One region of the Turicibacter sp. TJ11 genome, then DNA from elsewhere that is predicted to be linked to it. Evidence: a T-box and tRNA genes for the amino acid it is inferred to sense, from the RefSeq annotation. Region 1 holds a T-box; the other holds one or more tRNA genes.

Region 1 (4,162 bases):
AATTTTGTTATGGTGACACGGTGATTGAAGCGAATGATCCTCATTCATTTGAACAAAATACAACGATTTTAAGAGATGCTAATAAAGAAGCTAAGACACTCGCAATGATTGAACAATATCTTTTTGAAAAATCAAAAGATGGAAGCTATGTTTTATCAGATGAAGATGGCATTTATTCCTTTATTCATGAGGGCGTTCATGAGTTAAAACAGTTAGGTGATGTTTATGCATCCGATACGTTTAAAGCGATTAAGATTAAAGAACCACAGTCTTTTTCAGTGGGAATTCATTTGAAAAATGATTGGTTAAGTGTTAACTTTGAAGATTTAGAGTTTGGTGCCTCTGAGTACAAAAAGATTTTGGCATCGTATCGTCAAAATAAAAAGTATTTCCGTTTAAAAGATGGTTCCTTCCTTCATTTAAAAAATCAATATGTGGACACGTTAGCATCCTTTGTTGATGATTTAAATTTAAATGATTCAGATCTTGATGAAGATGAAATCTTAATTCCTAAGTATCGGGCATTGTATCTTGATCAACTAACAACTATGAGTCAATCTCTTGATGTGAAGCGTGGGGATTCCTTTAATGAGATGATTGATGAATTTAAACACGTAGATGAGGCTGATTACAACGTGCCAAATGAGCTTGAATCCATCTTACGTGATTATCAAAAAACGGGATATCGTTGGTTAAAAACATTGGCTAAGTACCAAATGGGAGGTATTTTAGCTGATGATATGGGGCTTGGGAAAACGATACAGGTAATCTCGGTTTTATTATCAGAAAAAGAACAGACCAAAAAACCTTCTTTAATTGTTGCTCCAAGTTCGCTAGTTTATAACTGGGAAAGTGAAATTCATAAATTTGCCCCAAGCTTAAAGACACAAATTATTCAAGGTGATCCTGCCACAAGAAAACAATTAATTGCTAAAAGCGATCATCACGATATTTTAATTACCTCGTATGATTTAATTAGACGAGACATTGAAAGCTATCAAACGCAGCGTTTTAGATATTGTATTCTTGATGAGGCACACTACATTAAAAATCATACGACGTTAAATGCAAAAGCCGCCAAAAAGATTAACAGTGAAGTTCGCTTTGCCTTAACGGGAACGCCGATTGAAAATTCGTTATCGGATTTATGGTCCATTTTTGATTTTATTTTACCGGGTTATTTTGGCACTTACAGTCAATTTAAAAAGAAATATGAAGCGCCTGTCATGAGACAAGAAAACTTAAACTTATTAAGTCGTATTCATCAACAAGTGGCACCGTTTATTTTACGTCGTCTGAAAAAAGAAGTTTTAAAAGAGTTACCAGAAAAAATCGAAACTAATATGTACTGTGAGATGGATAAAACACAGCGAGATTTATATCACGCGATGGTTTATGCAATGAAAGAGGAAATGAATCAAGAAATTCAAGTTCAGGGCATTGAACGTAGTCGAATTAAAATTTTAGCGCTTTTAATGCGATTACGTCAAATTTGTTGCGACCCATCTTTATATTTAGAAAATTATCAAGGAGAAAGTGCAAAATTAAAACTTTGTTTAGAACTTGTGGATGAATGTATTTCATCGGGTCATAAAGTTTTAATCTTCTCTCAATTTACGTCGATGCTTGATATTTTATCTAAAGAATTTAAAGCGAAACAAATTGAACATCTGATCTTAACGGGTTCAACGAAAAGTAGTGACAGACTCAAATTAACGGAACAATTTAACGCCGATCAAACACCAGTCTTTTTAATTTCATTAAAAGCGGGTGGAACAGGATTAAACTTAACAGGTGCAGACGTTGTCATTCACTATGATCCATGGTGGAACATGAGTGTCCAAAACCAAGCAACCGATCGAGCTCACCGTTTAGGACAAGAAAAAACGGTTCAAGTCTTTAAGTTATTCGTTAAAAACACGATTGAAGAAAAAATTGAGCGTCTGCAACAGCGAAAACGTGATTTAACGGAAGCCATCGTTCAAGAAGGCGAGACATTTATTAATCAATTAAGTAGTGAAGAATTGACGGCACTTTTTGAAAGTGATGATGATTTTTAATTGACAAAGTGAGAGGCTTTGCATAAAATGAAAATAAATAATAAACCTTAGATTGAGAAGTAGTAGTTTAAATCGCATTTTATAGAGAGTCGATGGTTGGTGCAAATCGATAAATGTCTTAAATGAATGGGCTCATGAGTGGAACCTGAATAAAAAGAGTAGGGAACCCGGTTAACTTACGTTACGAGTTTGAAGTGAAATAGCAGGTGCTATTTTATTGAGGTGGTACCGCGGTTTAACAATCGTCCTCTATCGATTTAGATAGGGGGCGATTTTTTTATTTGGATTTCTATTAAAGGATGATGACAATAACTAAAGGAGTGTTTATTATGGCAAGAATTTTATCTGCAATTCAACCATCAGGAACGTTAACGATTGGAAATTATTTAGGAGCCTTAAAAAATTTCGTTAAATTACAAGATGAGCATGAATGTTTATTTTTCATTGTGGATCAACATGCAATTACCGTTCCACAAGATCGCTTAGAATTACGTAAAAAAATTAAAGAATTAACGGCTCTTTATTTGGCCTGTGGTTTAGATCCAGAAAAAGCGACCATCTTTGTTCAATCAGAAGTACCAGGACATACACAATTAGCATGGATGTTAACGTGTAATACATCAATGGGTGAATTAGAGCGTATGACACAGTTTAAAGATAAATCTCAAAAGTTAGCTTCTAAAGGTCAGGGCATTGGGGTAGGATTATTTATGTATCCTGTTTTAATGGCAGCAGATATTTTATTATATGATGTTGATTTTGTTCCAGTGGGTGATGACCAAAAACAACACTTAGAATTAACGCGTGATTTAGCGGAGCGCTTTAATAACCGTTTTGGAGAAACGTTTAAAATTCCTGAACCGTTAATCGCCAAAACAGGAGCACGCATTATGTCATTACAAGAACCAACGAAGAAAATGAGTAAGTCAGATGATAATCCACGTAACTTTATCTTAATGACAGATGAACCAAACGTCATTCGTAAAAAAATTAAATCAGCCGTGACGGATTCAGATGGTGTGATTGCGTTTGATCGTGAAAATAAACCAGGATTATCAAATTTATTAGAAATCTATTCAACAATGACAGGTGAGTCAATTGATTCGATTGTCGCGCGTTATGAAGGTTGCGGTTACGGACAGTTTAAATCTGATTTAGCAGAAGTTGTTGTTCGTGAATTAGAACCAATTCAAGCACGTATGAAAGAATTATTAAATTCTTCGTTAATTGATGAAGTACTTGATCGCGGAGCGGAACAGGCGAATCGAATGGCATTTAAAAAAGTTAAAAAAGTCGAACATAAGATGGGATTAGGTCGTAAAAAATAATTTTTTAAAAGACTAGCTTTTTAAGCTAGTCTTTTTCATGGGATGAAATCAATTAAAGAGGGCGTTTCTTATCAGATCCTTCTGTCGAACGACTGGAGTTTAGTTCTATTATTGAACGATACTGTGGAAGCAATTGACAATGAACAGCAATTTCAAATAAAATGAGATTAACTTAAACAAGTAACACGTTAGATGGGGGCTAAGTATGGGGAAAGTTTTGGTTTTTTTATTTGATGGAATGACCGATTATGAAATTACATTCATTTGTCATGTGTTAAATACAGATGCAGGAAAAGATATTATTACGGTTGCTTATGAAGATCGTGTCGTCAAAGCACAGTCAGGTTTTTCTTTTGAACCAGATTGCACGATTTCTGAAGTGGTCGATTTACAAGCAGATGGTTTAATTCTTTGCGGAGGGCGATCAGTCGACATTAAACCATCATTAATGAAATTGATTCAACGTTTTAATCAAGAACGAAAGCTATTAGCTGCGATTGGAAGTGCTGGAACGATTATGTTAGCTAAATCAGGTGTTTTAGATGAAGCAACTTATACAACGACGCTAACGGAGTGGTCGACGAAGTATCAGTATGTTTACGGAATTCAAGACCCATTTCCAAGAGATAATTATATTGAAAAACGATTAGTGAGAGATCGTCATATTATTACGGCACAACCGATTGCTTTTTTAGATTTCACATTAGAAATTTGTGCTTGGTTTAAACTATTTCAAAATCATCAAGAAAAACATGCGTTTGCTAAATTAATTAA
Region 2 (4,162 bases), 750 kb from region 1:
CATGGGCTATAGCCAAGCGGTAAGGCAACGGACTTTGACTCCGTCATGCGCTGGTTCGAATCCAGCTAGCCCAACCAATGATGTCCTGCTAGCTCAGTTGGTAGAGCATCTGACTTTTAATCAGAGGGTCAGAGGTTCGAGTCCTCTGCAGGACACCATTTTAGAAAATAAGGCGCGTGCCTTGAAATAGAAATGCCTGGGTGGCGGAACTGGTAGACGCACAGGACTTAAAATCCTGCGGGTGGTGACACCCGTGCCGGTTCGATTCCGGCCCTAGGCACCAACTTAAAAAGCGCCCATAGCTCAATTGGATAGAGCGTTTGACTACGGATCAAAAGGTTAGGGGTTCGACTCCTCTTGGGCGCGCCATTATATCGGGAAGTGGCTCAGCTTGGTAGAGCACCTGGTTTGGGACCAGGGGGTCGCAGGTTCGAATCCTGTCTTCCCGACCATTAAAAAAAAATACCCAAGGGGACTTAGCTCAGCTGGGAGAGCGCCTGCCTTGCACGCAGGAGGTCAGGGGTTCGATCCCCCTAGTCTCCACCAAATTAAATAAGAATTTAATAAATCAGGCGGAGTAGCTCAACTGGCTAGAGCGTACGGTTCATACCCGTGAGGTTGGGGGTTCGAGTCCCTCCTCCGCTACCAATGATAAAAATGTGGAGGAATACCCAAGTCCGGCTGAAGGGATCGGTCTTGAAAACCGACAGGGCGTGAAAGCGTCGCGGGGGTTCGAATCCCTCTTCCTCCGCCATAATTATCAAAAAACATCGCGGGGTGGAGCAGTTGGTAGCTCGTCGGGCTCATAACCCGAAGGTCGCAGGTTCAAGTCCTGTCCCCGCAACCAATAAAGAAAAGTAAAAACGAGCGTTCATAAGACGTAGAAAATGAAAGCATGAGGAAATAACGATTAGTTATGACAAATGATTGAATTTTACAAGTCTTATGCGAGTGTTACTAGACAAAAAAAGGTCCAGTGGTGTAGCGGTTAACATGCCTGCCTGTCACGCAGGAGATCGCGGGTTCGATTCCCGTCTGGACCGCCATTTAAGAAGGCTTGGTAGCTCAGTCGGTAGAGCAAAGGACTGAAAATCCTTGTGTCGGCGGTTCGATTCCGTCCCAAGCCACCACGAAAAAACAAAAAAGGTCCAGTGGTGTAGCGGTTAACATGCCTGCCTGTCACGCAGGAGATCGCGGGTTCGATTCCCGTCTGGACCGCCATTTATAAAAGTCCTGCTAGCTCAGTTGGTAGAGCATCTGACTTTTAATCAGAGGGTCAGAGGTTCGAGTCCTCTGCAGGACACCATTTTAGAAAAGAAGGCGCGTGCCTTGAAATAAAGAATGCCTGGGTGGCGGAACTGGTAGACGCACAGGACTTAAAATCCTGCGGGTGGTGACACCCGTGCCGGTTCGATTCCGGCCCTAGGCACCAACTTAAAAAGCGCCCATAGCTCAATTGGATAGAGCGTTTGACTACGGATCAAAAGGTTAGGGGTTCGACTCCTCTTGGGCGCGCCATTAAAAAATAATGGCCCGTTGGTGAAGCGGTTTAACACACATGCCTTTCACGCATGCATACACGGGTTCGAATCCCGTACGGGTCACCATTCAACGTGCCGGAATAGCTCAATTGGTAGAGCAACTGACTTGTAATCAGTAGGTTGCGGGTTCAAGTCCTGCTTCCGGCACCATTAAATTAAATAATAGGGGTGTAGTTTAACGGTAGAACAGCGGTCTCCAAAACCGTTAGTGTGGGTTCGATTCCTGCCACCCCTGCCATGGCGATTGTGGCGAAGTGGTTAACGCATCGGATTGTGGCTCCGACATTCGTGGGTTCGATTCCCATCAGTCGCCCCATAAAATGCGGGTGTAGTTTAATGGTAGAACTTCAGCCTTCCAAGCTGACTGTGAGAGTTCGATTCTCTTCACCCGCTCCAATATGAACGATTAACATCCTTTGGGATGTTTTTTTTATGAATTTAGGAATGAAAGTAACTAGTTAATCAAAATATATTACTGCTGGTTGAATAATTATTGGATTAGTAGCTTATATTAAATGGTGAATGATAACTAATTGAGTAAATAAATAGTTAGGAATACGAATAGTTAACTAAAATTATAGAAATTTGATTGGTAATAATTCTGTAATTATTGGGTATTTTATTTGGAAAAGGAAATCATGTCCATAGATGGTAATAAGGTTTCAACTTCATTATTCTATGAATTCTAAAGACATAAGAGATTTACCTTTTATACAGTGTAAAAGAGGATTCTTAGTAGAAATATAACTGACACATTAAGAGAGAATAGGTTTAAATCTTTTACGCTAATAACAGGATCTGTAGTTTTATATTTTAGTGAAAGTATGAATCCCTTCTAATAAGTCATTGAATGTTTAATTATGCATGAGTACTTCAAGGAAAAATTATTTTAAATATTAATGCATTGTCTCTTATGAATCAGGATCGTGTATGATAGTAATAATATTTTTTAAAAAAGATGTTGACACAAAAAAGTGAAAATGATAAACTAATTGAGTGTCAAATTTGGAAGATAAAAAACGATTTAAAAAAAAGTTTTTTAAAAAAATGTTTGACAAAAAACGACAAACTTGGTAAACTAAAGAAGTAGCGAACGGAACAGGCCCGTTGGTGAAGCGGTTTAACACACATGCCTTTCACGCATGCATACACGGGTTCGAATCCCGTACGGGTCACCATAAAGTGGAGGATTAGCTCAGCTGGGAGAGCATCTGCCTTACAAGCAGAGGGTCGGCGGTTCGAGCCCGTCATCCTCCACCATAAATAAATAATAGCCGGAATAGCTCAATTGGTAGAGCAACTGACTTGTAATCAGTAGGTTGCGGGTTCAAGTCCTGCTTCCGGCACCAGCTGGTGGGGTAGCGAAGTGGCTAAACGCGGCGGACTGTAAATCCGCTCTCTCCGAGTTCGGCGGTTCGAATCCGTCCCCCACCACCATATAAAATCATGGGCTATAGCCAAGCGGTAAGGTAACGGACTTTGACTCCGTCATGCGCTGGTTCGAATCCAGCTAGCCCAGCCAATGATGTCCTGCTAGCTCAGTTGGTAGAGCATCTGACTTTTAATCAGAGGGTCAGAGGTTCGAGTCCTCTGCAGGACACCATTTTTAAAAAGAAGGCGAGTGCCTTGAAATAAAAAATGCCTGGGTGGCGGAACTGGTAGACGCACAGGACTTAAAATCCTGCGGGTGGTGACACCCGTGCCGGTTCGATTCCGGCCCTAGGCACCAATTAAATAGTCTAGTGATGATGGCAAGGAGGTCACACCTGTTCCCATACCGAACACAGAAGTTAAGCTCCTTAGCGCCGAGGGTAGTACGTAAGTGCGAGAGTAGGACGTCGCTAGGCGAAAATGCCTCAATAGCTCAGTTGGTTAGAGCACTTGACTGTTAATCAAGGGGTCCTAGGTTCGAGTCCTAGTTGGGGCGCCATTTTAAAAATGGCCCGTTGGTGAAGCGGTTTAACACACATGCCTTTCACGCATGCATACACGGGTTCGAATCCCGTACGGGTCACCATTCAAAGTGCCGGAATAGCTCAATTGGTAGAGCAACTGACTTGTAATCAGTAGGTTGCGGGTTCAAGTCCTGCTTCCGGCACCAGAACTTAATAAAATTAAAATTAGGCGGAGTAGCTCAACTGGCTAGAGCGTACGGTTCATACCCGTGAGGTTGGGGGTTCGAGTCCCTCCTCCGCTACCAATGATAAAAATGTGGAGGAATACCCAAGTCCGGCTGAAGGGATCGGTCTTGAAAACCGACAGGGCGTGAAAGCGTCGCGGGGGTTCGAATCCCTCTTCCTCCGCCATAATTATCAAAAAACATCGCGGGGTGGAGCAGTTGGTAGCTCGTCGGGCTCATAACCCGAAGGTCGCAGGTTCAAGTCCTGTCCCCGCAACCAATAAAGAAAAGTAAAAACGAGCGTTCATAAGACGTAGAAAATGAAAGCATGAGGAAATAACGATTAGTTATGACAAATGATTGAATTTTACAAGTCTTATGCGAGTGTTACTAGACAAAAAAAGGTCCAGTGGTGTAGCGGTTAACATGCCTGCCTGTCACGCAGGAGATCGCGGGTTCGATTCCCGTCTGGACCGCCATTTAAGAAGGCTTGGTAGCTCAG

The links. The T-box of region 1 lies ahead of trpS (tryptophan--tRNA ligase). A T-box ahead of a tRNA ligase gene usually reads a tRNA of that ligase, here a tRNA-Trp.
Region 2: it has a tRNA-Trp gene. The T-box ahead of trpS (tryptophan--tRNA ligase) is inferred to sense a tRNA for this amino acid. The anticodon was not compared.

What each region holds. Positions count from the first base shown of each region.
Region 1 is NZ_CP069349.1:606,199-610,360, forward strand. It holds gene JRC48_RS02895 (SNF2 helicase associated domain-containing protein) at 1-2,060, shown strand, start outside; T-box leader at 2,100-2,313, shown strand; gene trpS (tryptophan--tRNA ligase) at 2,390-3,388, shown strand; gene JRC48_RS02905 (DJ-1/PfpI family protein) at 3,594-4,162, shown strand, end outside.
Region 2 is NZ_CP069349.1:1,358,470-1,362,631, reverse strand. It holds tRNA gene JRC48_RS06550 (tRNA-Gln) at 3-77, shown strand; tRNA gene JRC48_RS06545 (tRNA-Lys) at 83-158, shown strand; tRNA gene JRC48_RS06540 (tRNA-Leu) at 195-283, shown strand; tRNA gene JRC48_RS06535 (tRNA-Arg) at 293-369, shown strand; tRNA gene JRC48_RS06530 (tRNA-Pro) at 376-452, shown strand; tRNA gene JRC48_RS06525 (tRNA-Ala) at 471-546, shown strand; tRNA gene JRC48_RS06520 (tRNA-Met) at 572-648, shown strand; tRNA gene JRC48_RS06515 (tRNA-Ser) at 662-754, shown strand; tRNA gene JRC48_RS06510 (tRNA-Met) at 772-847, shown strand; tRNA gene JRC48_RS06505 (tRNA-Asp) at 971-1,046, shown strand; tRNA gene JRC48_RS06500 (tRNA-Phe) at 1,055-1,130, shown strand; tRNA gene JRC48_RS06495 (tRNA-Asp) at 1,146-1,221, shown strand; tRNA gene JRC48_RS06490 (tRNA-Lys) at 1,231-1,306, shown strand; tRNA gene JRC48_RS06485 (tRNA-Leu) at 1,344-1,432, shown strand; tRNA gene JRC48_RS06480 (tRNA-Arg) at 1,442-1,518, shown strand; tRNA gene JRC48_RS06475 (tRNA-Glu) at 1,531-1,607, shown strand; tRNA gene JRC48_RS06470 (tRNA-Thr) at 1,616-1,691, shown strand; tRNA gene JRC48_RS06465 (tRNA-Trp) at 1,706-1,779, shown strand; tRNA gene JRC48_RS06460 (tRNA-His) at 1,782-1,857, shown strand; tRNA gene JRC48_RS06455 (tRNA-Gly) at 1,864-1,937, shown strand; tRNA gene JRC48_RS06450 (tRNA-Glu) at 2,643-2,719, shown strand; tRNA gene JRC48_RS06445 (tRNA-Val) at 2,726-2,801, shown strand; tRNA gene JRC48_RS06440 (tRNA-Thr) at 2,815-2,890, shown strand; tRNA gene JRC48_RS06435 (tRNA-Tyr) at 2,894-2,978, shown strand; tRNA gene JRC48_RS06430 (tRNA-Gln) at 2,989-3,063, shown strand; tRNA gene JRC48_RS06425 (tRNA-Lys) at 3,069-3,144, shown strand; tRNA gene JRC48_RS06420 (tRNA-Leu) at 3,182-3,270, shown strand; rRNA gene rrf (5S ribosomal RNA) at 3,280-3,388, shown strand; tRNA gene JRC48_RS06410 (tRNA-Asn) at 3,395-3,471, shown strand; tRNA gene JRC48_RS06405 (tRNA-Glu) at 3,482-3,558, shown strand; tRNA gene JRC48_RS06400 (tRNA-Thr) at 3,567-3,642, shown strand; tRNA gene JRC48_RS06395 (tRNA-Met) at 3,665-3,741, shown strand; tRNA gene JRC48_RS06390 (tRNA-Ser) at 3,755-3,847, shown strand; tRNA gene JRC48_RS06385 (tRNA-Met) at 3,865-3,940, shown strand; tRNA gene JRC48_RS06380 (tRNA-Asp) at 4,064-4,139, shown strand; tRNA gene JRC48_RS06375 (tRNA-Phe) at 4,148-4,162, shown strand, end outside.